3 regions of the Streptomyces sp. NBC_00237 genome follow, and region 1 is predicted to be linked to each of the others. Evidence: riboswitches for the same ligand, from Rfam matches in the RefSeq annotation. Region 1 holds a riboswitch; each other region holds the start of a gene.
The links. Region 1 has a riboswitch for thiamine pyrophosphate ahead of OG897_RS28805 (bifunctional hydroxymethylpyrimidine kinase/phosphomethylpyrimidine kinase). Riboswitches for the same ligand answer to the same signal wherever they lie in the genome.
Positions count from the first base shown of each region.

Region 1 (9,393 bases):
CCACGAGTGGCAGGGCTGGTGGGGTGACGAGCCCCCGTTCCGTACCCCGGTGTTCGTCCTCACCCACCACGAGCGTCCTTCGCTCACGCTCTCCGACACCACGTTCCACTTCGTCGACGGCGACCCTGCCACGGTCCTCACGCAGGCCCGGGAGGCGGCGCAGGGCAAGGACGTCCGCCTCGGCGGCGGGGCCACCACCATCCGGCAGTTCCTCGACGCCGATCTCGTCGACACCCTGCACGTGGCGGTCTCGCCGATGAAGCTCGGTACGGGAGTGCGTCTCTGGGAGTCCCCCGACGAGCTGCTCGACCGGTTTCACCTCGACGTCGTTCCCAGCCCGAGCGGGGTGAAGCACCATCTGTTCTGGCGGAAGTGACCGGGGTCTCGCCGCCGTGCCCTTCGCCACTGCCCGGACGTGTCGCCACGCTTCGGCGCAGCCGGGATGAGCGCACCGGGGACATCCGTTTCCCCGCTCCTTCGCGGTTCGCGTCGGGCGTACGGATGTCCCCGCCGGTGAGCCCTTGGGGGCCCCTGGGCCGGTCTGGCCCAGGGCACTCCCTCAGGCGGGGAGGAAGACGTCCTCGTGGGCCCCGTCGAGGATGAACCCGTTGTCGAAGCGGACCCGCACGCTCACGCGCGGCGCCCGTTCCTGGAAGGCGGTCCACGCGGGCTCCAGAGAGCCGACCTTCTCTTCGAGCCGCCTCCTGCTCTCCGTGGGCATCTCGCGCCCGAAGTCGTCGAGCAGCGACTTGAGCCGCTCGTACTCGCGCACGTCGTCGCTCTCGTCCTGATGGCCGTCCACCTGCTCGACGGTCCCGCCGGTGCCCGCCGCCAGGGACAGGGCCCCGACGACGACCCCCGACACCTCAACCGAATCGGTCAGCCGGGTGTCCGCTGCCAGCACCACCCGCTGGCCTGCCGTCAGAGTCATCTGCTCCCCATCTCTCCTGCGTCGGCCGCGTCGGTCGTGCCCGCTGCGTCCGCGCGGTGCAGGAACGCCTCGACGAGGCGGTCGGTGAAAGCCTGGTCGACGGGCTCCGCCGTCACCAGGACGCGGTGGTAGACCGGTCCCACGAGCTGGTCGATCTCCGCCGCCGGGTCGAGTCCGAGGGCCAGCTGGCCGCGTTCCACCGCGCGTTCCAGCGGGAGCCGGTCGCGTCGGCGCTGTTCGTCGAGGTATCCGGACCGCAGGGCGGCGGCGAACGCGGGATCGTGCTGGGCGTGCCCGATGAGGGCCTTGAAGACGGCACCCGCGTCGGACCGGGTGAGGAACAGGGCAAGTTGGCGCAGGTGGGCGCGCAGGTCCTGGGCCAGGTCGCCGTGGTCCGGCGGGGTCAGGGCTTCGGCCGCGTCCTGGAGGAAGGCGTCCAGGAGGATGTCGGTCTTGGTCTTCCACCAGCGGTAGACGGTCTGCTTGGCGACGCCCGCCCGGGCGGCGATGCCCTCGATGGTGACGCCGCTGAAACCCTTCTCGACCAAGAGGTCGTCGGCCGCCTCCAGCACTGCCTGGCGGGCCTGTTCGCTGCGGCCGTGCCTGTTGCCGTGGTGGCGTGCCGCCGGTTGCGGCCGGACCGCCTCGGCGCCCGTACGTCCTTGCTCCATGTCTGCCTCCCGAGGTCAGAGTAGGCCAGAACCTCTAGACGCTACGCAACGGTGCGTCTAGCCTGGGTTGATGACACCACCCAGCACCCTCGAAGACCCGCGCGTCGCCTCCGCCCTCGACCGGATGTTCCGGCATGCCGAGCAGGAGTCGCGGAGCGAGGCGGATGCCGGGGGGCCGGACGTGGGGCGGGCCCGCGAGGTGGCCCGGCAGGAACGGGTTGGCATGCGACCGCCCCGGCGGCAGGACTCCCGGCCTGGCCCTCGGTTTGCCGACGGGTCCTGCGCCGAACGGCGGCTGTTGAGCAGACCGAGCCGTGTCACCGACCGGAAAGAATGATCTTCCCCATACGTTGCGCTGGTGAAGATCAGACGTCGTCTCGTCGCCGTGGTGCTGCCCCTCGCGCTGGCCGTACCCGCCCCGGCATTCCATCAGGCCACGGCGGCGGGGCTGCCGAACGCGATCCGACCGGCCGCAACTGTCCCGTTGGCGGCTCCGCCCTCCCTGGGCATGGTGGTCTCCGCGGCCCCGGCGGCGAAGCTGCGGTTCACCCATCGCGCCGGGTGCCCCGTGGCTCCGAAGGACCTACGGCTGGTCCGGATGAACCACTGGGGCTTCGACGGGCGCCTGCACCACGGCGAGCTCATCGTGCACCGGCGTGCCGTTCCGGCCCTCACACACGTGTTCCGCACGATGTTCCAGGCCCGCTTCCCCATCCGGAAGATGCGCGTGATGGCCGAGTACCGAGGCAACGACGAGGCGGCCATGGCGGACGACAACACCTCGGCCTTCAACTGCCGCCGCGTCACCGGCGACCCGTCCAGGCTCTCCCGGCACTCCTACGGCGACGCCCTCGACATCAACACCGTCGAGAACCCCTACGTCGACGCGTACGGCAGGGTCCATCCCTCCGCCGGACGCCGCTACCTGCGCCGCGACCACCCCGCCAAGGGAATGATCCGACGCGGTGACGTCGTCACCCGCGCCATGGCTCACGTCGGCTGGTACTGGGGCGGCCGCTGGAACCAGCCCGACTACCAGCACTTCTCCGCCAACGGCCGGTAGGGCGAGACCTACGACCGGCAACCGCCCGGCCACCGGGCCACCGGGCCCCATGCCCGGCTGGCCCGGCGATCGGGCGATCGGGCGATCGGGCGATCGGGCGATCGGGCCCAAGGGACTACTTTCCCTGGGCCGCACGCCAGTTCTCTTGAGTCATCGCGAACTCGACCGTGCGCAGATCCGTACCGGGCGGGAACCACTCGGCGTCCGCCAGAAACTCACGGACGCGTTGCAGGCCGAGAGCGGTCAGCGTTGCCTGGGAGGCCGTGTTGGCCGCCGCCGCCATGGCATGGATCCGGGCCAGTCCCAGGTCCTGGAAACCATGCCGGAGCAGTTCACGAGATCCCTCGCTGCCGAGTCCCTGCTTCCAGTGGCGCCGCAGAATCTTGGACCCCAGTTGCCCGTCCTTGGCTTCCTGCTCGGCAGGTCCCGGCGACCGCAGGAGCCAGACGCCGACGAACTCTCCCTCCACGAATCCGGTCCAGTACCCCAGCCCCGGAACGCGCTGGGCATCCGCGATGTTTCCGTGCAGCGCTTCCTCCACCTGCTCACGGCTTCGAGCACCGCCCAGGTAGCGCATGACCTCGGGGTCGGAGTCGAGCTCGATCTGGTGTTCCAGATGCTCGACGGACAGCGGGACCAGGTGGACTCGTCCGGATTTCAAGATCGCTTGAGACATGGGGCAGAGCATCGCAGACTCCACGACGCACCCCGACTCCGGGGTCCACGCGGCCGGATCGCCCAGCAGGCATGCCGGTCCCGCGCCCAGGTAGATGCCCAGAGGCCGTTGCTTGCGGCACGGCGTCGGCACCTGCCCGGCGGTACGTCCTGAACCGCACGGAGACAGCCTCCGGCTGCCGACCGGGCGTCCTCACACCACGGAGAGCAGGTCCACCACGAAGACGAGCGTGGAACCCGCCGGGATCAACGGCGAGGGGGACTGCTTGCCGTAGCCGAGTCGCGGGGGAATGACGATCTCGCGCCGACCGCCGACCTTCATCCCTCTGAGCCCCCGGTCCCAGCCCTTGATGACTCTGCCACCGCCCACCGCGAACTTGAACGGCTCGCCCCGGTCCCAGGAGGCGTCGAACTCCCTTCCGGTCTCGAAGGTGACCCCGACGTAGTGGACCCGTACGACCCTGCCCGGCTTCGCCTCGGGCCCGTCCCCGACGACGAGGTCCCGGACGGTCAGTTCCTGCGGAGCGTCACCCTCCGGGAGTTCGATCGTTGGCTTCGTCCTGTCACTCATCGCTGCCTCGTCGCTCTTCGCCGGAATTCCTCGTACGGAACAGCCGGGCGCACGGTCGCTCCATGCGGTGGGTGATCACGCTACCGAGAACGCCGGTCGACGTGCGACAAGACCGGCTCAGGCCGTGAGCGGGGCCACCGGCCCAGGGGTGGCCGCTGCCGCATCAGCGGCCGTGTTCCGGATGGTCCTGACAGGCGTCGTCGCCCTGAACGGGTTGGGCGGGCCCGTGCGCCGGCCCGGCTGGTGTTCCGAATCCCGCCACCGAAACGTTGCGGTGCCGACAGGATGGCCGCATGAGCCAAGAGGACGCGGGGCCGGGCGGACGGCCCGTGACAGTGAGACTGCCGGTCGAGCCGGTGGAGGCCGCGGTCGAGGCCGATGCGCTCGATGCCATGCGGCAGAACGGCATCCTGGGCGTGCGCGGCCCGCTGTTCGGGGTGGCCGCCCAGAACGCGGCGGACGGACGGTGCTGGCGGGTGGTCGCCGAGGTGACCGACGGCTGCCCCCAACAGGCCCGCGACGCACTGAACTCGCTGCTGTGGCGTCAGGCCAAGGACGACGCCCAGGACAGGGAACAGCGACGGGCTCTGCTCGCCTCGGTCGCCCGTCTGGAGAGCGAGCGCGTCGACGAACTCGCTGTGCTCGGCACCCGTTACCGCATCGTGCGGGCCGAGGAGTACGTCGGCCTGGACACGCTCGGCGACATCGAACTGCCGCGCCCCACCGACCCGGAACCCCTCACCCCCGACTGGGCCCGGAGTGCCAGGGTGCCCCGGCCCAGTCGGGGGTGAGGGGCTGGTCCTGGACCCGGACGCCCCCTCACCCCCACCCTGGCTGCCGAACGGCTGTCGCTGCGCGACCTGGCGTACTCCGGCTCCCGGTTCCCCGACTCCGTACTGCACGACTCCCGGCACGCCCTGGAGACCCACCCTGACGTCCTGCTGCTGCCCGCGACGTTCAGGATCGTGGAGCGCAACAGCGCCGGCACCGCGTGGACACCCGGCAGCACCCTGCACGCCACCGCCCACGACGCCCGCAGGACCCTGGACTTCGCCCTGGTCCGGATGGAGCCGCGCCAGCGCGGTCTCCTGCCCATGTACGGCGCGCACGAGACCGACGCACGCACGGTGGTCGCCGAAGGAACCGGCCCCTCGGTACCCGAACTCGCCGTGTACACCGGGGCCGCAGACCGCCTCCGCGCCGAACGGCTCAACCAGATCGAGGTGAACGGAGCCGTCTCCCGGATCGGCCGCATCCGCCGGCTGCTGCGCTGGGGACCCGACGGCCCGGAAGGCCCCCGCCCCTCCGACATCAGCAACCACGCCCCCGAGCGCATCCACCCGCGCCTCGACGAGGACGGCGTCGTCCACCACGACGCGGAGGAAGCCGACGCGTGACCCCGCACGGCCGTACTCCATGATCGACCGCCGCCGGGCGGGTGAGGCTCCGCCGTGCCGGGCTGTGAGAATCAGGGGACGGCAGTTCGTCCGGAGTCGCCGCTGACGCGTACCCGAACTCTCGGGGCAGGACACGCCAGTTCGGCAGCGACGACAAAGAGGAGCGGTGATGAACGCGAGGCCCCAGGGGACATCGGCTTCCCCGTGGTTCCGGCTGATACGAGGCGGTGGTGCCCCGCGCCTTCGTCTCGTCTGTTTCCCCCATGCCGGGGGTGCGGCGAATTTCTTCCGCTCCTGGGCTCCTCTGGTGCCCGATGACGTGGAACTGCTGGCGGTGCGCTACCCGGGGCGTGAGGACCGGATCTTCGACCCGCCGGTCGAGCGGATGGAGGAGCTGGCGGATTCGCTCGCGGATGCCTGCGCGAGCCTGGCGAGCAGTCCCCTGGCGTTCTTCGGCCACAGCATGGGCGCGTCCGTCGCGTTCGAGGTCGCGGTACGCCTGGCGGCGGCGCCCGGCGCGGTCGGGCCCCGTGCGCTGTTCGTCTCCGGCAGAGCGGGGCCGGGCAAGAACCGTTCCCGAGGGCTCGCCGACGCGACCGACGAGAAGCTGGTCGAGGAGCTCGCCGCCATGAGCGGCTCGACCGCGAAGGCCCTCGCCAACAAGGAGCTGCGGGAACTGCTGCTGCCGCAGATACGGGCCGACTACCGCCTCATCGAGCGGTACACGGCAGCGGTACCGTCGCCGCCTCTGGACATTCCCGTCTGCGCCTACTACGGGGACCGGGACGACAGGGTGGACGAGGACGGGGCGAAGGCGTGGTCCGAGGTGACCCGGTCGGCCTTCGTCACACGTTCCTTCCCTGGCGGGCACTTCTATCTTGAGGAGCACATGGCGCCTCTGGTGGCGGACTTGTTCACCCACCTCGGTACGAAGGACTCGGCCTGAGGGGGGTACATTGCGTGACGACCACCGCGGGAGCTCGGGAGTAGCCGGGCTGAGAGGGCGGACGGGAGTTTCTCCCCTTGCCGCCGACCGCATGAACCTGGACCGGGTAATGCCGGCGTAGGAAGGGTGTTGACGATGGATGCTGCCTCCAGGGCGTCACCGGCATCCATATCCATGCCGTACCCGCGGCGTTCGTCACCGAACAGCTCCACACACTCTTCGCCGACGTCCCGGTGGACGCCGTCGTCGCGGCAGCCGTCGCGGACGCCCTGGAGCGGCACCGTCCCCGGTACGTCGTCCTCGCCCCCGTGATGGTCTCGACCAGCGGCCACCGCCTCCTCGCCACCGACGCGGTGGCGGTGCCGCGCGACCGCTCGCAGCGCGACGACTGGCAGACCGCCGTCCGCGCCGCGCAGGAGCACCTGACGGGGGCTCTGCGCGCTGCCGACACCCCGCGGGTCGGCAGCGACCACGGTCCCGTCCACCACTTCCACCCGTACTGGAGCTGATCTGCATGACCACGACCTTCTGCGACGAGCTGTGGACCGACACGGCCGGGATACGTACGGCCATCGACAAGCTGCCGTTCGTCACGGGCCTCGGCGACGGCACCCTGGACCGGGAGAAGTTCGTCCACTACCTGGCCCAGGACGCCCACTACCTGCGCGACTACGCCCGCGCGCTGGCCAGCGCCGCCGCGAAGGCGGACCGGCCGCAGGACATCGCGTTCTTCGCGAAGTCCGCCCACGACGCCGTCGTCGTCGAGAGCTCCCTGCACGAGAGCAACGTCGTCGACGTCGACGCCTGGACACCCTCCCCCACCTGCACCGGATACACCTCCTACCTGCTGTCCGTCGCCCACACCCAGGGCTACCCCGAGCTGGCCGCCGCGGTCCTGCCCTGCTTCTGGATCTACGCGGAGGTGGGCCGGGCGCTCCTCGAACAGGCCGGTGACCTCGCCGCCCACCCGTACGGCGACTGGATCGGCACGTACGCCGACGAGGAGTTCGAAGCCGCCACCGAGCACGCCCGACAGATCGTCAACCGGCTCGCGGACCAGGTCGACCCGGCCACCCGCGCCCGGATGCGCACGGCCTTCACGACCGCGTCCACCTGGGAGTGGATGTTCTGGGACGCCGCCTGGCGGATGGAGTCCTGGCCCTTCGACACCGCTCCCGCCCAGGTTTCGGAGCCCGCGAAGTGACGACCGGCGTCGAACCCACCACCCCGAGACCGGCCCCGGCGAACGAGGCTCCGCTCACCCTCGGCCAGCCCACGCCCAAGGTCCTGACCGGCCTCGACCAGGGCGCCTTCTGGGCCAACCTGGGCGTCAGCCTGCTCGGCTTCAGCGGCATGCTGGTCGTCCTGGACCCGCTGGGCACCGGCAGTCCGACCCTGTCGTTCGCCGCCGCCGTCACCGCGTCCGTCGTCGGCACCCTGATCGGCACCGCCGCCCTCGGCCTCGCCGCCATCACCGGGGCCCGCACCGGCGCGCCCTCGATGGTCCTGCTGCGCGGCCTGTTCGGCGCGAAGGCGTCCTACCTGCCGACCGTCCTCAACGTGCTCCAGATGGTCGGCTGGGCCGTCTTCGAGCTGGTCGTCATCTCCACCGGCCTGAAGATCCTGGCCCGTCAGGTCTTCGGCGACCCGGGACCCGGCTGGCTGTACGTGCTCGTCGCGGGCGCGGTGACGACCGCGCTCACGCTCCGCCCGCTGGGCGCCCTGCGCATCATCCGCCGTTACGTCACCGTCGCCGTCGTCCTGGCCATCCTCTACCTGGGCTGGGACCTGGCGGGGCGCGGCATCCCGATGGAGGGCGGCTCCTGGAAGGACTTCTGGTTCGCGGCCGACAGCGTGATCGCCGTATCGATCTCCTGGCTGCCGTTGGTCGCCGACTACGCGCGGCACTCCCGCAGCGAGAAGGAGGCGTTCGGCGGCCTGGTCGTCGGCCAGACCCTCGCGGGCATCGCGGGCTCGGTCCTCGGCGTGGCCGCCCTCGCCATGATCGCGTTCGACAGCACCGACCCGTACAAGGTCTTCGACCCCTTCACCGCCACCAGCGTCGGCGTGGTCTGCTTCGGTGTCCTGGTGCTGCGCGAGGTCGACCAGTCCTTCGCGAACGTGTACTCCACCGCGGTCTCCGCCCAGAACCTGCTGCCCCGGGCCGACCGCCGCGTCCTGTGCCTGATCAGCGGCAGCCTGGCCACCGGTCTGGCGCTCCTGGTGAACATGGACAGCTACGCCAGCTTCCTCTACCTGATCGGCGCGGTCTTCATCCCGATGTTCGCCGTCCTGGTCGTGGACTTCTTCGTCCTCGGCGGCCACCGCACCTGGGACGTCTCCGAGCAGGCCCCCACCCGCTGGGTCATGCTCGTGCCCTGGGCACTCGGCTTCGCCGCCTACCAGCTGATCGCCCCCACGAAGATCGCGGGCTGGTCCGACTTCTGGGCCTGGCTCCAGGACACCGTGGGTCTCACCGTCCAGCCCTGGATGAGCGCTTCCCTGCTCTCCTTCGCGGTGGCCGCCGTCGCCACCCTCGCGGTGGGCCGAAGGCGTCGGCACGTTTTGAGTGTGCCCGGGTCGCATCCCGGCCCGTGACGAAGCCCGTCCGAGACGCCCGGGTTCCCCCGTGGCTCCGACCACCGGGCCCGGCTCACCTAGGGTGAGGGGAATGGAGATCATTCTGGTGAGTGGGCCCTCGGGGTCGGGGAAGACGACCGTCGCGCGCATCCTGGCCGAGAGCATGCTCTCGCCCAGTGTGCATCTGCACACGGACGACTTCTACGCGGCGATCAAGCAGGGTGCGGTGGCGCCGTACCTGCCGGGGGCACACGCGCAGAACGAGACCGTCACCGGGGTGACCGCCCGGGCGGCCGCCGGATACGCCGCAGGGGGCTATCACACGGTGGTGGACGGGGTGATCGGGCCGTGGTTCCTGGAGGCGTACGAGGAGGCGGCGAAGGCCGCGGGGGTCGGGCTGACGTACGTGGTGCTGCGGCCCGACCGGCAGACCGCGCTCGACCGAGGGACGTCCCGCTCCCAGCACCCGCTCACCGACCGGGAGGTACTCGGCCAGATCTACGACGGTTTCGCCGACCTCGGCCCCCACGAGGACAACGTCCTCGACTCCACCGGACTC
Region 1 covers NZ_JAPEMT010000003.1:426,434-435,826, reverse strand. Annotated here, with positions in the region: gene OG897_RS28850 (dihydrofolate reductase family protein) at 1-376, shown strand, start outside; gene OG897_RS28845 (hypothetical protein) at 560-931, opposite strand; gene OG897_RS28840 (TetR/AcrR family transcriptional regulator) at 928-1,602, opposite strand; gene OG897_RS28835 (hypothetical protein) at 1,673-1,939, shown strand; gene OG897_RS28830 (M15 family metallopeptidase) at 1,961-2,665, shown strand; gene OG897_RS28825 (GNAT family N-acetyltransferase) at 2,781-3,341, opposite strand; gene OG897_RS28820 (FKBP-type peptidyl-prolyl cis-trans isomerase) at 3,534-3,911, opposite strand; partial or broken gene OG897_RS28815 (DUF5954 family protein) at 4,205-5,308, shown strand; gene OG897_RS28810 (thioesterase II family protein) at 5,478-6,254, shown strand; TPP riboswitch at 6,271-6,396, shown strand; gene OG897_RS28805 (bifunctional hydroxymethylpyrimidine kinase/phosphomethylpyrimidine kinase) at 6,419-6,763, shown strand; gene tenA (thiaminase II) at 6,769-7,458, shown strand; gene OG897_RS28795 (cytosine permease) at 7,455-8,852, shown strand; gene OG897_RS28790 (AAA family ATPase) at 8,926-9,393, shown strand, end outside.

Region 2 (9,393 bases), on a different contig from region 1:
CCGCGCGCGACCGTGTCGCTGAACTTCCGTTCCACGCCCTTCACGTCGAGTCCCGCTTCGCCGAGCTTCTTGCGGGCGTCCTTCTCGGACTTGCTCAGCAGTCGGGGCACCTCGGTGAACTGCCCGGAGTTGATGTACCAGACCCCGGCGCCCAGCCCCAGTGCCAGCAGTACGGCGGCGACCAGCGAGATCAGGGTGCGGCGCGAGGGCGCGGGCCGCCGGGACGCACGGCGTACGGGCTCGGGCTCCTCCGGGAGGGGGCGCACCAGCCGACTGGTGTGCTGCCGCTCGTCGGGCAGGGACTGCGGGAGCACGTTCGTGTGCTCCGGGGCGGGAGCGGTGCGCGGGATGACGCTGGTGTGCTCCTCGGGGCCCGTGGGCACGCTCTGCCTGGCCTGCGGCGGTACGACGTCCAGCTGCTCGTCGGAGAGTGCGCCGCGCGCGGTGCGCGCCTGCCCCAGCAGGGCCACCGCGTCGAACGGGCGGGCCTGCGGATTGCGGGCCGTGGCGCTCGCCACCAGCTCGTCCAGCTCCAGCGCCAGTCCGGGTACGGCGGCGGACGGCGGCGGGACGTCCTCGTTGAGGTGCTGGAAGAGCACCTGCGCCGGTGTGCCGCCGGAGCGGGGCTTGCTGCCGGTGAGCATCTCGTAGAGGACCACACCGCACGCGTACACGTCGGTACGGGTGTCGGAGGTGCCGTGCTCGATCTGCTCGGGGGCGAGGTAGGAGACCGTGCCGAGGACGGAGCCCGTGGTGCTGGTGACCGTGTCCACGGCCCGTACGAGACCGAAGTCGGCGACCTTCACCCGGCCGTCGTCCCCTATCAGGACGTTCTCCGGCTTCATGTCCCGGTGCACGAACCCGGCCCGGTGCGCGGCGCCGAGGGCGGCCAGCACCGGCTCCAGGATGTCCAGCGCGGCCCGGGGCTGGAGCGCGCCGCGCTCGCGCAGGACGTCGCGCAGGGTGCAGCCCGCGATGTACTCCATCGCCAGGTAGACGTAGTCGCCGTCGGCGCCCTGGTCGAAGACGCCGACCACATTGGGGTGCGCGAGACGGGCCACCGACTTGGCCTCGCGGATGAACCGCTCGACGAAGGTGGCGTCGGCGGCGAGCGAGAGGTGCATCACCTTGAGGGCGAGCACACGGTCGAGGCGGGTGTCCACGGCCCGGTAGACCGTGGCCATCCCGCCGACGGCGATGCGTGCCTCGACGAGGTAGCGGCCGTCGAGCAGCTGCCCGACGAGGGGGTCCTGGAGGGTCGTGTCCACGGAGGGAGTCTACGAGCCGGTAGGGACGCGGCGGACGGGTGCGTACGGGGCGGGGCCGTACTGAAGCCGAGCTGTGACAGGCGATCTCGGCCCGGGGAGTCAGAACGCGGGCCGCTCCGGGTCCAGGCGGGCCAGGCCCGACTCCGGGGACGACGCCTCCGCGAAGTGGCGGCGGGGGATGCGGCCCGCACGGTGGGCCAGGCGTCCCGCCTCCACCCCGTGCCGCATCGCCTCCGCCATCAGCACCGGCTCCTGCGCCCGCGTGACCGCGGAGGCGAGCATCACACCGGCGCATCCCAGCTCCATCGCCAGCACGGCGTCCGACGCCGTCCCCGCCCCGGCGTCCAGGATCACCGGCACCCCGGCCCGTTCCACGATCAGCTCGAAGTTGTGGGGGTTGCGGATGCCGAGACCGGAGCCGATGGGGGAGCCCAGCGGCATCACCGCCGCGCACCCCACGTCCTCCAGCTTGCGCGCCAGCACCGGATCGTCGTTCGTGTACGGCAGGACGGTGAAGCCGTCGTCGACGAGGGTCTCCGCCGCGTCCAGCAACTCGATCGGGTCCGGCAGCAGGGTCCGCTCGTCGGCGATGACCTCCAGCTTCACCCAGTCCGTGCCGAGGGCCTCCCGCGCGAGGCGGGCCGTGAGGACGGCCTCGCCCGCCGTGTAGCAGCCCGCGGTGTTCGGCAGCACCCGGATGCCCAGCTTGTCCAGTACGGACAGCACGGAGCCCTGTACGGACGGGTCGAGCCGCCGCATGGCCACCGTCGTCAGCTCGGTGCCCGAGGCGATCAGGGAGCGCTCCAGGACGTCGAGGCTGGGCGCCCCGCCCGTACCCATGATCAGACGGGACGAGAAGGAGGCGCCGCCCAGTTCGAAGAGGTCGTCGGCCATGGGGTCAGCCTCCCTGGACAGCGGTGAGGACCTCGACGCGGTCGCCGTCGCCGAGTGCGGTGTCCGCCCACCGGCCGCGCGGGACCACGGTTTCGTTGAGCGCCGCGGCCACGCCCGCGTGCGCGCGCGTGAGTGTCGCGACGAGGTCGCCGAGGGTGGTGCCGGGGGAGACCGCGCGCCCTTCGCCGTTCACGGACACGTTCACAGAGGGGTTCACGGGGGTGCTCATGCGGGCTGCTCCTGTCGTACGGGAAGGGGCGCGGCGGGGGCGAACCGGCGCGGGGTGAAGGCACGTGCCTCGTCGGGCAGCCGCCCGGTCGTCAGTACGGTCGCCATGACGTCCCCCGTCACGGGCGTCAGCAGCACACCGTTGCGGTAGTGCCCGGTCGCCAGCACCAGCCCCGGCAGTGCGGTCGGGCCGAGCAGGGGGGCGTTGTCGGGGGAGCCAGGGCGCAGTCCTGCCCTGGTTTCGGTGAGGGGGAGTTCGGTGATGCCGGGGACGAGTTCGTGGGCGTCGCGCAGCAGCTCGTACACCCCGCCCGCCGTCACCGTGGTGTCCCAGCCGAGCTCCTCGCTGGTCGCCCCGACGACGAGTTCGCCGTTCGACCGGGGCACCAGGTAGACGTGGCTGCCGCGCACCACCGCACGCACCGTGCGGCTCAGGAACGGGGCGTACGCGGGCGGCACCGTCAGCCGCAGCACCTGTCCCTTGACGGGGCGTACCGGAGGGAGCACCTCCGGGGGCACTCCCGCGAGCCGGCCGCTCAGCGAACCCGCCGCCAGCACCACCTGGTCGGCGACGAGCTCGGTGCCGTCGGCCAGGAGCGCGCCGCTCGCCCGTTCCCGTACGACACGGAGCCGTTCGGCGCTCGTGCGGTGCAGGACCACTCCGGCGCGCTCACAGGCCGTCAGGAGGGCCGAGGCGAGGCGTCGCGGGTCGATCTGGTGGTCGCCGTCCACCCGCAGTCCGCCGCGCACGCCCGGCGCGAGCATCGGCTCCAGGCGGCGGCACTCGCGCCCGCTCAGCCACTCCGACTCCAGGCCCGACTGGCTTTGCAGGGCGTGCAGTTCGCGCAGGTGGGCCCGGTCGTCGGCGTCCAGGGCGACGGCGAGGGTGCCGCACGCGCGGTAGCCGGTGTCCTGTCCGGTCGCCTCCTGAAGCTCCCTGACGAAGTCCGGATAGCGGCGCGCGGAGGCGAGGTTGAGGCCGAGCAGGGTCTGCTCGCCGTAGTGCAGTTCGGTGACGGCGGCCAGCATTCCCGCGGCCACCTGGGCGGCGCCGCCGCCCGGTTCGGGGTCGGCGAGCGCGACGCGCAGGCCCCGCTGCGCGGCCCGCCAGGCCGTCACGAGGCCGATGATCCCGCCTCCGACGACCAGGACGTCGTACGGCCTTCCCGAAGAATCCACAGAGGTGTGCATGGGCGTCCAGCCCCTCCCTTCGCCGGCATGACCCGGATCAGGTTCGTACGGTCGGAGGCCCGGTCAGCCTCCCTCTCAGCCCGGTCCGCCGGGCTCCCGTGAGTGCTTGTACGGTGACCAGACTAGTCCCTGGGTTCAACAGACTGTGAGGTACGTTCCGTGCCCCGTTCGCTCGACGGACTCGTTCTCGCGCCGGTCGCCGACCAGGCGCCGGGCCAGGTCGGCACCCGCACGCGTTTCGCCTACCACGAGGACGGCGGCCGGATCTGGGCCGAGTACGCGGGCGGCGACGTCGTACGGGGGCACCTGGTCGGCACGCGCGAGGGCGACCGGCTCGACTTCCGCTACGTACAGCTCAAGCACGACGGAACGACGTCGTCCGGTCATTGCCTGTCGCAGGTCACGCTGGGTCCCGACGGCCGCGTTCGGCTGACGGAGAGCTGGGCATGGGAGTCCCAGGACGGCAGTGGTACGAGCGTCGTCGAGGAGCTGGCCGCCCAAGACCTGGATCAGGACCGGACCCAGGACCGGAATCAGAACCGGAACCGGAACCGGAATCAGAAGTCCTGACGGCCCGTCAGAAACGTAAGGTGGTCGCGTGAGCGAGCAGAAGCGCATCGTCGTCGTCGGCGCGGGCATGGCCGGAGTGCAGACCGCCGTCGCCCTGCGGGAGCAGGGCTTCCAGGGCACGGTCACCCTGATCGGGGCGGAACCCCACCAGCCGTACGACAGGCCGCCGCTGTCCAAGGCGGTCCTGCTCGGCAAGGCCGAGGGATCCGCCTTCGAGGTCGACTTCGAGGCGCTGGGCGTCGAACTGCGCCTCGGCTGCGAGGCCGTCGCCCTGCGCCCGGACGACCACGAGGTCGACACCCTCACGGGGCCGGTCGCCTACGACGCCCTGGTGATCGCCACCGGGGCGGACCCGATCACCCTCCCCGGCTCCCTCGGGGCACCCGGCGTGCACCTCTTGAGGACGCTCGACGACGCGCAGCGGCTGCGCCCTGTGCTGGACGCACAGAGCGACGTCGTGGTCGTCGGGGCGGGGTGGATCGGCGCGGAGTTCACCACCGCCGCCCGAGAGGCGGGCTGCACGGTCACCGTCGTCGAGGCCGCCGACCGGCCGCTCGCCGGGACGATGCCCGCCGAGATCGCCGTCCCGATGGCCGCCTGGTACGCCGAGGGCGGCGCCGAGCTGCTCACCGGCGCTCGGGTGGCCTCCGTGGAGCCGGGCGCGGTGCTGCTCGCCGACGGCCGCCGCATCCCCGCCGACGCGGTCGTCGTCGGCATCGGCGCCCGGCCCACGACCGGCTGGCTGGCCGGTTCCGGTGTGGAGCTGGGTGCGGACGGGTCCGTCACCGCCGACGAGCACCTGCGCACCTCCGTGCCCGACGTGTACGCCGTCGGCGACTGTGCCTCCTTCCCCTCGCACCGGTACGGCGCGCGCCTGCTCGTGCACCACTGGGACAACGCCCTCCAGGGCCCGCGCGCCGTCGCGGCCGGCATCGTGGGCGGCATGCCGCGGCCCTACGACCCGGTGCCCTACTTCTGGTCCGAGCAGTTCGGCCGCTTCGTGCAGTACGTCGGCCACCACGCGGACGCCGACGAGATGATCTGGCGCGGCGACCCCGGCACCCCCTCCTGGTCGGTGTGCTGGCTGCGTGGCGGCGCGCTGGTGGCCCTGCTGGCGGTGGGCCGCCCGCGCGACCTGGCACAGGGGCGCAAGCTCGTGGAGGCGGGCGCGGCACTGGACCCGGTGCGGGCCGCGGACCCCTCCGTGCCGCTGAAATCGGCGGTGCTGAAGCCGTAGGGGCCCGCAAGCCATGGCCGGACCGTACGGAACCAGTACGGAATCCGTACGGAATGTCCGTAAGGACCGGGCCCGGGTGCCGGTTGTCAGTCCTGGATGGCACGCTTGTCCTGTGACCGAGATTGACGCAAAGATCGATGCCCTCGTCCCCGCCTGGCTCTACCTCCCCGACATCGCGGAGATGCTCGACCTGGAGGTGACGAAGGTGCGGCAGCTGGTGAAGGACGGCCAGCTCATCGCCGTACGACGCGGTGAGAACCGTTCGCTCCAGGTGCCCGCCCCCTTCATCGACGGAGACAAGATCGTCAAGGGGCTGCCCGGCCTCCTGACGGTGCTGAAGGACGACGGCTTCTCCGACGTGGAGATGCTGGAGTGGCTCTTCACCGCCGACCCGACCCTGCCCGGCACGCCCGCGCAGGCCCTGAGCGAGAATCGCGGCACGGAGGTGAAGCGCCGCGCCCAGGCGCTCGCCCTCTGAGCAACCGACACACCACGGCAGCCGGGACAACAGGGCAGCCAAGACGACACGGCAGCCGACGCACCAGGGCAGCCGATGCAACAGGGCGGCCGTACGGCCCCGGCGCGTCCGGGACCGTACGGCCGCCCGGCCCGCGGACGCCGCAGCGGCGTCCGCCCGAACGGGGGGACACACCATCATGCCCACGCCCAGCGAGCAGCTCGCCGACGCCCGGCTCTACCTCTGTACGGACGCCCGCAAGGAGCGGGGAGACCTCCGGGCCTTCCTCGACGCGGTGCTCTCCTCGGGCGTCGACATCGTCCAGCTCCGCGACAAGGGCATGGAGGCGGGCGAGGAGCTGGAACACCTCGCGGTCCTCGCCGACGCCTGCCGAGAGCACGGCAAGCTCCTCGCCGTGAACGACCGCGCCGACGTGGCCCACGCCATCGGCAGCGACGTCCTCCACCTCGGCCAGGGCGACCTGCCCGTGCCCGCCGCCCGCGCCATCCTCGGCGCGCGCAGCGACGACGTCCTGATCGGCCGCTCCACGCACGCCGCCGCCGAGGTCGACGCGGCCGTCGCCGAGCCCGGCGTCGACTACTTCTGCACCGGCCCCTGCTGGCCCACCCCCACCAAGCCCGGACGGCACGCCCCCGGCCTCGACCTGGTGCGTTACGCGGCCTCCCTCGACCAGCCGCGCCCCTGGTTCGCCATCGGCGGCATCGACGTCCGCAATCTGGACGAGGTGCTGGCCGCCGGAGCCCGCCGGGTGGTGGTCGTCCGCGCTCTCACCGAGGCCGCGGACCCCGCCACCGCTGCGGCGGAACTGGCCAAGCGGATCAGGTCATACGATCAGTAGCCGTTCGAGCCCTGCCGGATAACTGTCCGAAGGGTGGACAAGAAACCGGCATAACGGACCTTTGCCTCCTGGCTGGTTGGGGGTCGGCGGCCCCGCTGGCTAACCTCTCCGCATGGCCCTTGGCACAGCTTCCACCAGATCAGACCGCGCGCTTACGGTGCGTGAACTGCTGGAGACCGGAAAGACGTCGTTTTCCTTCGAATTCTCGGCCCGCAGGACCGAGAAGGGTGAGCAGAACCTCTGGAACGCCCTGCGCAGGGTCGAGGCGGTGCGCCCCAGCTTCGTCTCCGTGACCTACGGAGCGGGCGGCTCCACCCGCGAGGGCACTGTCAAGGCCACCCAGAAGATCGCCTCGGACTCCACGCTCACGCCCGTCGCGCACCTCACCGCCGTCGACCACTCGGTCGCCCAGTTGCGCAACATGGTCGGGCAGTTCGCGGACGCGGGCATCCGGAACATCCTCGCCGTGCGCGGCGACCCGCCGGGCGACCCGATGGCCGAATGGGTCAAGCACCCCGAGGGCGTGACGTACGCGTCCGAACTCGTCGCCCTCATCAAGGAGTCCGGCGACTTCTGCGTCGGCGTCGCCGCATTCCCCGAGATGCACCCGCGCTCGGAGAGCTGGGATTCCGACATCCGCCACTTCGTGGAGAAGTGCCGGGCCGGTGCCGATTACGCCATCACGCAGATGTTCTTCGACCCGGAGAGCTATCTGCGGATGCGTGACCGCGTGGAAGCAGCGGGTTGCGACACCCCGATCATTCCCGAGGTGATGCCTGTCACGCTGGTCAGGCAGTTGGACAGACTTCCGCAGCTCAGCAACGCGCATTTCCCGGACGCCGTGAAAGAGCGCATGCTCGCGGTCAAAGACGATCCCGCCGCTGTACGCTCCATTGGCATCGAGTTCGCCACGGAGTTCTGCGCGACGCTGCTTGCCGAAGGTGTACCGGGAATGCACTTCATCACGCTGAACAACTCGACGGCGACGCTTGAGATCTACGAGAATCTCGGACTGCACGACGAGACGTCACTGCCGACGCAGTCGTAGCAGTCATCACAGCTGTACTCGCGCCGCGGCCATCAGAGGATGCGCGGCCGCAGGAGAGGGGCGTACATGGGCTGGACGGTCCTCTACATCGCATTCGGCGTGGTCGCGCTGTGGCTGCTCGGCGAAGTGCTGTTGCAGTACAAGGCGCGGCTGCGCTGGCGGGTGCTCGCCTTCGGGGGCTTCGCCGTCGTCGTGGTCGGCGTGCTGCTGCCGTCCGTGCTGGTGATCGGCGCGGGCGCCGTCGCCTTCGCCGTCGGCCAGACGTACGTCACGCTGTCCTTCCGCCGGGGCTTCTCCACCGGATGGGCGATCGGCGGCAGCCCGGGCGCCAGCAAGCGCCGCAGGGGCAACGCCGAGGCCGCCCCGCAGCAGCCGACGCTCCAGGTCTCCGGACTGGAGTACGGGGAGCAGCAGGGCGCGCAGGGCTTCGACACCGCGCAAAGCTTCGACACCGCGCAGGGCTTCGACCAGGGCCACGGCGACCAGGGACACAGCGACCAGGGCCGCGGTGATCAGGGCCGCGGCGCATCCCAGCAGGGCGCCACGCGGAACGCGGTCTACGAGCCGCAGCCGATGCCCGACGAGACCGGCCGGTACGGGATCTACGACGCCTCGTCGCCCTACCCCGCACCCGCCGGGGCTCCGCAGGCACAGGGCTACGACGACTTCGGCAGCGGCTCCTACCCCACGTACGACCCGCAGGGCGGCGGCCACTCCCAGGACACCGCCGACACCGGGGCGTACGCCTACGACAACACCGGGCAGCAGCAGTACGCCGCCTACTCCGACCCGTACATCGGCACGCAGTCCTACGGCGGCACCGAGTACGACGCGTACGGCGGCCAGCAGCAGATGTACCCGGGCCCCTACGAGGGCTACCCGGGCGAGACGCCGCCCGGCGGGGTGTGGGTCCCGCAGCAGCGCGACGGCGAGCAGCCGCTCGGCCCCGAGGCTCCGCAGCAGCCCGCCGGTTACCCCAACGGCTACGACACCGGGGCGAACGGGCCGTACCGGTACTGACAAACGGGCCGTACCGGTACTGACCTCCGCGAGCGCGAGGGCCCGAGTCTCCACCAGAGACTCGGGCCCTCGCGCGTACCCCTACTGGGAACCCCGGAAGCCGTCCCCCTCGACGATCAGCCCGGCGACCAGCGCGCCCGACATCCCGGCGTGGGCGAGACCGCCGCCGGGGTGCGCCGAACCCCCGGCCGCGTACAGGCCCGGCAGGCGGGGGGAGTTGGACCGCACGAGGTACCGCCCCGAGGCGCCCGCCAGCGCCGGGGCGGGCAGGTCCCCGTCGGGCGCGCCGGTCCGCGCCGCGATGTCCTCGGGGGTGTAGACCTCTCGCCACCGGACGCGGTCGGCCAGCCCCTCGACCGCCCGCGACGCCTGCGCGACCATGGCGTCCGCCCAGGACTCGCGCAGCGCGGGCCGCTTCCAGTCCTCCAGGTCCAGGGAAGGGGCCGCGGCCGTCAGGACGACGCTCTCGTGCGCGTCGTCGGGGCGCAGGGCCGGATCGTCGGGGCGCAGCACCCACACCGTGGGCGACTTCGGTGCTCCCGCGGCCTCGAAGACGGTGCGCAGCTCGGCCGTGCGATCCAGGGAGTGCACCACCGTACGGTGAGCCGCCTGCGGATCGCG
Region 2 covers NZ_JAPEMT010000001.1:2,226,258-2,235,650, forward strand. Annotated here, with positions in the region: gene pknB (Stk1 family PASTA domain-containing Ser/Thr kinase) at 1-1,268, opposite strand, end outside; gene OG897_RS09855 (thiazole synthase) at 1,368-2,162, opposite strand; gene thiS (sulfur carrier protein ThiS) at 2,167-2,391, opposite strand; gene thiO (glycine oxidase ThiO) at 2,388-3,581, opposite strand; TPP riboswitch at 3,579-3,691, opposite strand; gene OG897_RS09870 (hypothetical protein) at 3,741-4,151, shown strand; gene OG897_RS09875 (NAD(P)/FAD-dependent oxidoreductase) at 4,219-5,388, shown strand; gene OG897_RS09880 (Rv2175c family DNA-binding protein) at 5,501-5,866, shown strand; gene thiE (thiamine phosphate synthase) at 6,045-6,704, shown strand; gene metF (methylenetetrahydrofolate reductase [NAD(P)H]) at 6,817-7,752, shown strand; gene OG897_RS09895 (hypothetical protein) at 7,819-8,772, shown strand; gene OG897_RS09900 (NAD(P)/FAD-dependent oxidoreductase) at 8,854-9,393, opposite strand, start outside.
Region 2: another riboswitch for thiamine pyrophosphate. It lies ahead of thiO (glycine oxidase ThiO); the one in region 1 lies ahead of OG897_RS28805 (bifunctional hydroxymethylpyrimidine kinase/phosphomethylpyrimidine kinase).

Region 3 (9,393 bases), on a different contig from region 1:
GTCCAGCACGGCACCCGACACCCCGCGCCCCCTGGTGGACGCGCCGCGCTAGTTCCCGGAGGTCACCCCTCCAGCAGCACGACCTCGTCCACCGCGAACGCCGCGCCCACCTGCGAGCCGACCTCGGGTGCGTCCCGCAGCGGGCACTCGGCCTCCAGCGGCGGGCCGTCCGCCGGACCCAGCCGTACGGCGACGTGGTGGCCTCGGAAGGTGCGGGCGAGGACCGTGCAGGGCAGGCCCTCCTCGGTCGGCACCAGGCGGACGCCCGCGGGGCGCACCAGCAGGCGGGCCTCGCCCTGCGGGGTGCCGGGCGGGACCGGGATCTTGCCCCAGACGGTGTCGGCGGCCTCGCCGCCGACCGTCGCCCCCACCACGTTGTCGAAGCCGAGGAAGCGGGCGACGAACTCCGAGGCGGGCCGCTGCCACACCTCAAGGGGCGTGCCGGACTGGGCGATCCGGCCGTCCCGCATGACGACGACCCGGTCGGCGAGCGCGAATGCCTCGCCCTGGTCGTGGGTGACGGCGAGGACCGTGGTGCCCAGCCGGCCGAAGAGCTGGCGGAGTTCCACGACGAGGCGTTCGCGCAGGCTGCGGTCGAGCTGGCCGAGGGGTTCGTCGAGCATCAGCAGGGCGGGGCGGGGGGCCAGGGCGCGGGCGAGGGCGACGCGTTGCTGTTCGCCGCCGGAGAGGGTGGCGACGGCCCTGCGCTGGGCGCCGGGCAGGCCGACGAGTTCGAGGAGTTCCCCGACGCGGGCCACCTGTTCGGCCCGGCCCGCGCCGTGCATCCGCAGGCCGAAGGCGACGTTGCCGCCCACGTCGCGCTGGGGGAAGAGCTGGTGGTCCTGGAACATCAGGCCCACCCCCCGCTTGTGCACCGGGGTTCCGGTCCGGTCGGCCCCCTCCAGGAGCACCCGCCCGGAGTCCAGCGGCTGGAGCCCGGCCACCACCCGCAGCAAGGTCGACTTGCCGCTGCCGCTCGGCCCGAGCACGCACACGATCTCGTGCGCGGCGACCCGCAGATCGACGGCGTCGAGCGCCGCCCGCGCGCCGAAGCGCACGGTGACCTTCTCCAGGTCCAGCAGCGGCTTCACGGCGTCGGTCATGCAGAACTCCCTGTTCATTCAGAACTCGCCGGATACGGATCGGTCGGGCCGGATGCGTTCCAGCACCAGCAGCGACACCGCGCACACGACCATCAGGATCGTGCTGAGTGCCATCGCCTGCCCGTAGTTGAGGTCTCCGGCGCGCCCGAGCAGCCGGGCCACGGCCACCGGCAGCGTCGGGTTGTCGGGCCTCGCGATGAAGACGGTCGCGCCGAACTCACCGAGCGAGACCGCGAAGGCGAACCCCGCCGCGACGAGCAGCGCCCGCCGCACCATGGGCAGGTCCACCTCCCGCCAGGCCCGCAGCGGCGACGCCCCGAGCACGGCTGCGGCCTCCCGCAGCCGCCCGTCGACCGCGCGGAGGACCGGCAGCATGGTCCGTACGACGAAGGGAACACCCACCAGGGCCTGCGCGAGCGGCACCAGGATCCACGAGGTCCGCAGGTCCAGCGGGGGCTGGTTGAGGGTGATGAGGAAGCCGAAGCCGACCGTCACCGCGGACACCCCGAGCGGCAGCATCAGCAGCGCGTCGAAGCCCCGCACGAGGCGTCCCGCGCGCCGGGTCAGTGCGGCGGCGGCCAGACCGCCCACGGCCAGGGCGATGAGGGTCGCCACGATCGCGTACTGGAGGGAGTTCCAGACAGCTTCCAGCGGCGGTACGAGGAAGGTCCCGCCGCCCCCGTCGGCCGACTGGAGAGCCCGGTAGTAGCGGAAGCCGTAGCCGTCGGGGCCGTCGAAGGAGCGCTCGATCAGTACCGCGAGGGGCAGCAGGATCAGTACGAGGACCGTGGCCAGCACCCCGCCGAGCAGCGCCCACTGCCCCGCTCCGCGCGGTCGGCGCGCCGTACGGGCCGGGTCGACGAGCCGCAGCGCGCTCTCCCGCCGCCGTACGGTCCAGGCGTGCAGGGCGAGGATCGCGCCGACCGCGGCGAACTGGACGAGGGTGAGCACGGCCGCGGTCGGCAGGTCCAGGAACTGGGCGGTCTGCCGGTAGATCTCCACCTCCAGGGTGGAGAAGGAGGGCCCGCCCAGGATCTGCACCACGCCGAAGGAGGTGAAGGTGAAGAGGAACACCATCAGCGCGGCCGCCGCCACCGAGGGTGCCAGCGCGGGCAGTGTCACCCGCCGCCAGGCGGCGAAACGCCCCGCGCCGAGGACCCGGGCCGCCTCCTCCTGGCGGGGGTCGAGCTGCGACCACAGCCCGCCCACGGTCCGTACGACGACCGCGTAGTTGAAGAAGACGTGCGCGAGCAGGATCGCCCACACACTGGTGTCCAGCCGTACGCCCCACAGTTCGTCCAGCAGACCGCCCCTGCCGAGGACGGCCAGGAAGGCACTGCCCACGACGACGGTCGGCAGGACGAACGGCACGGTCACCACGGCCCGCAGCAGCTGCTTGCCGGGGAAGTCGAACCGGGCGAAGACGTACGCCGCCGGAAGGGCGAGCAGCAGGGTGAGCGCGGTGGAGGCCACGGCCTGCCAGGTGGTGAACCACAGGACCCCGCCGATGTCGGGGTCGCCGAGCACCTCCCCGATCCGCCCGAACTGCCAGCTCCCGCCGGACTTCAGCCCGCGCCCCACGATCGCGACGACGGGGTAGGCGAAGAACAGCGCGAAGAACGCGAGCGGCACGGCCATCAGAGCGAGCCGCACCGCTCCCCCGCGCCGGGCACCCCTGCGGGCGCCCGGCCGCCTCTCGGCTACTTCTTCACCAGCGAGGACCACGACTTGACCCACTGCTCACGCTTCTCGGTGATCTTCTTCGGGTCCACGGTCAGCGGCTTGTCGGCCTTCTCGCCGAACTTCGCGTAGACCTCGGGCAGCTTGGTGTCCTTGACCGCCGGGTTGACGAACATCTTCAGCGGCAGGTCCTCCTGGAACTGCTTGCCGATGAGGAAGTCGAGGAGCGCCTTGCCGCCCGCCGCGTTCTTCGCGCCGTCCAGCAGCCCGGCGAACTCGATCTGACGGAAGCAGGTCCCGGTGGCGACACCGGTCGGCGCCTCGGTCGGGCGCGGGTCGGCGTACAGCACCTCGACGGGCGGGCTGGAGGCGTAGGAGACGACGAGCGGGCGGTCCGCCTTGGCCTTCTTGCCACCGGCGGACCCGGAGAACTCCTCGTTGTACGCCTGCTCCCAGCCGTCGACGACCTTGACGCCGTTGTCCTTGAGCTTCTGCCAGTAGCCCTGCCAGCCGTCGTCGCCGTACTGTCCGGCGGTCGCGAGGAGGAAGCCGAGGCCGGGCGACGAGGTCGCGGCGTCCTCGACGACGAGGAGGTCCTTGTACGCGGGCTCGGCCAGGTCGTCGAGGGTCTTCGGCGGTGCGAGCTTCTTGTCGGCGAAGTACTTCTTGTCGTAGTTGACGCAGATGTCACCGGTGTCGACGGGCGTCACCCGGTGCTCGCCCTTGTCGAGCTGGAGGTCGGCGGGTATTCGATCCAGGCCCTTGGCCTCGTACGACTGGAAGAGACCGTTGTCGAGCGCGCGGGAGAGGAGGGTGTTGTCGACGCCGAAGAAGACGTCGCCGCGCGGCGAGCCCTTGGTGAGGATCTCCTGGTTGAGGGCGGCGCCCGCGTCCCCGCTCTTGAGCACCTTGACCGTGTAGCCGGTCGCCTGCGTGAACGCCTTCAGCACGGCGGGCGACACGTCGAACGAGTCGTGGCTGACGAGCGTGACGGTCTTCGACCCGGCCCCGTCGCCCTTCTTGGCGGAGTCGCCGGAGTCGGTGCCCCCGCAGGCGGCGAGCGCGCTGACGCCGAGCGCGGCGGCGATGGCCGTGGCGGCGTACCTCTTGATGGTGCTCACTGGTGGTTTTCCTCCTGGACATGACCAGGAAGAGACGCGGCCCTGCCCGCACCGGAAAAGGATGCGGGCAGGGCGCAACAGCTTGAGTAACGACCGAACTTCCTACCCAGAATGACCTGGGCAAGGTTCAGAGGGTCTGCGGCCTTGTCCGTACGAAGACGATCGGTGCCGCACTCTCAGCGCTGTGGCGCTCCCCTGTCGGAAATATGTAAATGTGCAGCCCAGATTACATGGGCCCCTTCGGACTAGCGCTCGGAGGCCGCCAGCTGCCCGCAGGCCCCGTCGATCTCCTGGCCCCTGGTGTCCCGTACGGTCACCGGCACCCCGTGCGCCGCGATGGCGGCGACGAACGCCTTCTCGTCCTCGGGCCGCGAAGCCGTCCACTTGGACCCCGGCGTCGGGTTCAGCGGGATCAGGTTGACGTGCACCCGCTTGTTCTTCAGGAGCCGTCCCAGCAGGTCGCCCCGCCACGCCTGGTCGTTGATGTCGCGGATCAGCGCGTACTCGATCGAGATCCGGCGACCGGACTTCTCCGCGTACTCCCACGCGGCGTCCAGCACCTCCCGCACCTTCCAGCGCGTGTTGACCGGCACCAGGGTGTCGCGCAGCTCGTCGTCCGGGGCGTGCAGCGACACGGCGAGACGGCACTTGAAGCCCTCGTCCGCGAACCGCAGCATCGCGGGCACCAGGCCCACGGTGGAGACGGTGATGCCACGCTGCGAAAGACCCAGCCCGTCCGGCTCGGGGTCGGTGAGCCGACGGATCGCGCCGACGACGCGCTTGTAGTTGGCCAGCGGCTCGCCCATGCCCATGAAGACGATGTTCGAGAGCCGCGCCGGACCGCCCGGAACCTCGCCGTCACGCAGCGCCCGCATGCCGTCCACGATCTGGTGCACGATCTCCGCCGTCGACAGGTTCCGGTCGAGACCGGCCTGCCCGGTGGCGCAGAACGGGCAGTTCATGCCGCAGCCCGCCTGCGAGGAGATGCACATGGTCACCCGGTCCGGATAGCGCATGAGCACCGACTCGACCAGCGTGCCGTCGTGCATCTTCCACAGCGTCTTGCGCGTGGTCTCCTGGTCGGTCGAGAGATGACGTACGACGGTCATCAGCTCGGGGAGCAGTGCGTCCCGCAGCTTGTCGCGCGAACCGGCGGGGATGTCGGTCCACTCCGCCGGGTCGTGGGCATACCGGGCGAAGTAGTGCTGGGACAGCTGCTTGGCACGGAACGGCTTCTCGCCGATCTCGGCAACCGCTTCCTTGCGCTCGGCGGGCGTGAGGTCGGCGAGGTGCCGCGGGGGCTTCTTGGCTCCGCGGGGCGCGATGAAAGTGAGTTCTCCAGGTACAGGCATGGTCATACCAGTGTCTCAGATGTACGACAAGAGGCCCGCCGTCCTGTGGACAACGGGCCCCTCACCCAACAACACAGCAGGTCAGACGCCTCGCAGGCGCCTACAGACCCAAGATCAAGCCGACCCTACGAAGATCACCAGCATCAGCCAGACCACCGGAGCCGTCGGCAGCAGCGAGTCCAGCCGGTCCATGATCCCGCCGTGCCCCGGCAGCAGCGTGCCCATGTCCTTGATCCCGAGGTCCCTCTTGATCATGGACTCGCCCAGGTCGCCGAGCGTCGCACTGGCCGCGACCGCGAGGCCGAGCAGCATGCCCTGCCACCACGTACCGCCGTCGATCAGCAGCGTCATGCAGAGCACGCCCGCCACCATCGCGAAGGCGATCGCTCCGAGCAGGCCCTCCCGGGTCTTCCCCGGGCTGATCTTCGGCGCCAGCTTGTGCTTGCCGAAGCGCCAGCCCACCGCGTACGCACCGGTGTCGCTGACCACGGTGAGCAGCAGGAAGGTGAGCACCCGCGGCGCCCCGTCCTCGGCCCTGAGCATCAGAGCGACGAAGGTGGCCAGGAACGGCACGTAGAACGCGGCGAAGACACCCGCCGTGACGTCCTTGAGGTACCCCTCCGGCGGCTCGGTCATCCGCCAGACCAGTACGGCCAGAGCCGTGAGCGCCATCGCGACCCACGCGCCCTCAGGACCGCGCACGAAACCGGCGACGACCATGGCCGCACCGCCGACCGCGAGCGGCACCAGCGGAGCCTTGATGCCCTTGCGCTCCTCCAGCCGCGAGGTCAGCTCCCACAGCCCGACGACCACGGCGACCGCTATGACGCCGACGAACGCTTCCTTCCGGATGAACAGCGACGCGAAGATCACCGCGCCGAGGCCAAGGCCGACTCCTATGGCGGACCGCAGGTCGCGGCCGGCCCGCTTCTTCTGGGGAGGCTGCGGTGCCGCGGGCTGCTGCGGCGGCGCCGGGGGCGGGGTGGACATGGGCTCCTGCGGCATCTCGTCGCGGAACGGGGGACCGCTCGCAGGAGCGGCCCCCCGGTTCCGGTCGTCGCGGTCGTCGGCGTCTCTGCCTGTCTCGGGCACGATGGGCATGGGCCGAGTGTGCTGGGCGTCATGCGCATCGTACGCGGGACCCGCCGGGAGGGGCCCCTGGTCGGGGGCGGTCCATTCACCGGCGTAGCCCGCCCTCGGCCGGGCCCCCCAGGAAGAGTCGTTCATCAGACCTCGAGCAGCTCGGCTTCCTTGTGCTTCAGCAGCTCGTCCACCTGCGCCACGTACTTCGCGGTGGTGTCGTCGAGCTCCTTCTCCGCACGGCGGACCTCGTCCTCGCCGGACTCCTTGTCCTTGACGAGCTTGTCGAGGGTCTCCTTGGCCTTGCGGCGGATGGAGCGGATCGAGATCCGGGAGTCCTCGGCCTTGTTGCGCGCGACCTTGATGTAGTCCTTGCGGCGCTCTTCCGTCAGCTGCGGGAACGTCACTCGGATGATGCGGCCGTCGTTGCTCGGGTTGACGCCGAGGTCCGAGTCGCGGATCGCCTGCTCGATGTTGCGCAGGGCGGTCGCGTCGAAGGGGGTCACCACGGCCATGCGCGGCTCGGGGACCGAGAACGACGCCAGCTGGTTGATGGGCGTCAGGGCACCGTAGTAGTCGGCCACGATCTTGTTGAACATCGCCGGGTGCGCACGGCCGGTGCGGATCGCGGCGAAGTCCTCCTTGGCGACCACGACGGCCTTCTCCATTTTCTCCTCGGCCTCGAGGAGGATTTCTTCAATCACCACGTACTCCTGCATGTCTGGAACTGCTGCTGCATGTCTTGGACTGCTGCTGCTGCGTGCGTCTTCTCCTGCACGGTGTCCGACCGGCAGGACATTGTCCATCCCCCGGCCGGGCCAGGAGGACGAAACGGAAACCTGTCAGTCCCGGTTGCCCCGGGCGTTGACGAGCGTGCCGATCTTCTCACCCTTGACCGCGCGGGCGATATTGCCCTCGGCCAGCAGTTCGAAGACCAGGATCGGCAGGTCGTTGTCGCGGCAGAGGGTGATCGCGGTGGCGTCGGCGACCTTGAGGTCGCGGGACAGCACCTCGCTATACTCCAGCGCGTCGAACTTGACCGCTTCGGGGTTCTTCTTGGGGTCGGAGTCGTAGACCCCGTCGACCCCGTTCTTGCCCATGAGCAGGGCTTCCGCGTCGATCTCCAGCGCGCGCTGGGCGGCGGTGGTGTCCGTGGAGAAGTACGGCATGCCCATGCCCGCGCCGAAGATCACGACGCGCCCCTTCTCCAGGTGGCGCACGGCGCGCAGCGGGATGTACGGCTCCGCGACCTGGCCCATGGTGATGGCGGTCTGGACACGGGAGTCGATGCCCTCCTTCTCCAGGAAGTCCTGGAGGGCGAGGCAGTTCATGACGGTGCCGAGCATGCCCATGTAGTCCGAGCGGGCCCGGTCCATGCCGCGCTGCTGGAGTTCGGCGCCGCGGAAGAAGTTACCGCCGCCGATGACGACCGCGATCTCCGCGCCGTCGCGTACGACCGCGGCGATCTCACGCGCGATGGCGTGGACGACGTCGGGGTCGACACCGAGGGCACCGCCGCCGGCGAACGCCTCGCCGGAGAGCTTCAGCATGAAGCGCCCGGTCTTCTTGCCGCTGTCCTGATTCATGGGGGTGATATCTCCTCGTGCACATACGAAGAAGGCCATTGCCGGTGGAAATCCTTGCGGTTCCCTCTGCGGCAATGGCCTCCTCGTCAGATCTGCGGCCGCCCGGTGCGTACTCCGGGCGGCTGCATCAGACCCTAGCCGGGTCTGGCGATGTTCGCGTTACGTCGACAGGGTCGGACGTACGGACTCAGATGCCGACCTTGATGCGCGCGAAGCGCTTCAGGGTGACGCCGGCCTCGTCCAGGACCTTCTGGACGGACTTCTTGTTGTCCAGCGCGTACGGCTGGCCGAGGAGGGTGGCCTCCTTGAAGAAGCCGTTCACGCGGCCCTCGACGATCTTCGGGAGGGCGGCCTCGGGCTTGCCCTCGGCGCGCGTGGTCTCCTCGGCGACGCGGCGCTCGGTCTCGACGACCTCGGCCGGAACGTCTTCCTTGGTGAGGTACTTCGGCGCGAAGGCGGCGATGTGCTGGGCGATGCCGCGAGCGAGCTCGGCGTCGGCCTTGTCCAGCTCGACCAGAACACCGATCTGCGGGGGCAGGTCGGGCATGGTGCGGTGCATGTACGCGGAGACGAAGGCACCCTCGTACTGGGCGAAGCGCTCCAGGACGATCTTCTCGCCGAGGTTGGCGTTGGCCTCGTCGACGAACGCCTGCACGGTCTTGCCGGCCTCGATCTCGGAGGCTAGCAGGGTCGCGAGGTCGGCCGGCTTGGTGGCGGCGACGTGCTCGGCGAGCTGGTTGGCGACGGCCTGGAACTTCTCGCCCTTGGCGACGAAGTCGGTCTCGCACTTGAGCTCGACGATGACACCGGAGGTGTTGTCGTCGGCGATCAGGGAGACGACGGCGCCGTTCTCGGCCGAACGGCCCTCGCGCTTGGCGACGCCCTTCTGGCCCTTGATGCGAAGGGCTTCGACGGCCTTGTCGACGCTGCCGTCGGCCTCGTCGAGGGCCTTCTTGCAGTCCATCATGCCGGCGCCGGTGAGCTCGCGGAGCTTCTTGACGTCAGCGGCGGTGTAGTTCGCCATGAGTCTGTGAATCTCTTCTCGAAAGTCGAAGGTCGTGATCTACGTGATCCGCGTCGACGGTGAAGTCAGCGTCTACGTGATCTACGGGTGAACGGCGGGGGCGGTACGCCTGTGGGCGTACCCTCCCCCGCCGTCAGTCAGCCGTTACGGGCTGGGTCAGGACTGCTCGGCGTCCGCGGCCGGAGCCTCGGCGGCGGCCTCGGCCGGCTTCTCGGCCTCGGCGACCGGGGCAGCCTCGGCGTCGGCGGCCGGAGCAGCCTCGGCCGGAGCGGCAGCGGCGTCGGCGGCCGGAGCCTCGTCAGCCTTCTTGTCGCCCTCAAGCAGGTCGCGCTCCCACTCGGCGAGGGGCTCGCCGGCGGCCTTCTCGCCCGGCTTGGAGTCACCGGTGGCGGCACCGGAACGGGCGATGAGGCCCTCGGCGACGGCGTCGGCGATCACGCGGGTGAG
Region 3 covers NZ_JAPEMT010000002.1:1,605,149-1,614,541, forward strand. Annotated here, with positions in the region: gene OG897_RS20925 (hypothetical protein) at 1-52, shown strand, start outside; gene OG897_RS20930 (ABC transporter ATP-binding protein) at 63-1,103, opposite strand; gene OG897_RS20935 (iron ABC transporter permease) at 1,122-2,741, opposite strand; gene OG897_RS20940 (thiamine ABC transporter substrate binding subunit) at 2,804-3,904, opposite strand; TPP riboswitch at 3,986-4,111, opposite strand; gene rlmN (23S rRNA (adenine(2503)-C(2))-methyltransferase RlmN) at 4,150-5,256, opposite strand; gene OG897_RS20950 (phosphatidate cytidylyltransferase) at 5,371-6,483, opposite strand; gene frr (ribosome recycling factor) at 6,483-7,040, opposite strand; gene pyrH (UMP kinase) at 7,179-7,922, opposite strand; gene tsf (translation elongation factor Ts) at 8,110-8,946, opposite strand; gene rpsB (30S ribosomal protein S2) at 9,103-9,393, opposite strand, start outside.
Region 3: another riboswitch for thiamine pyrophosphate. It lies ahead of OG897_RS20940 (thiamine ABC transporter substrate binding subunit); the one in region 1 lies ahead of OG897_RS28805 (bifunctional hydroxymethylpyrimidine kinase/phosphomethylpyrimidine kinase).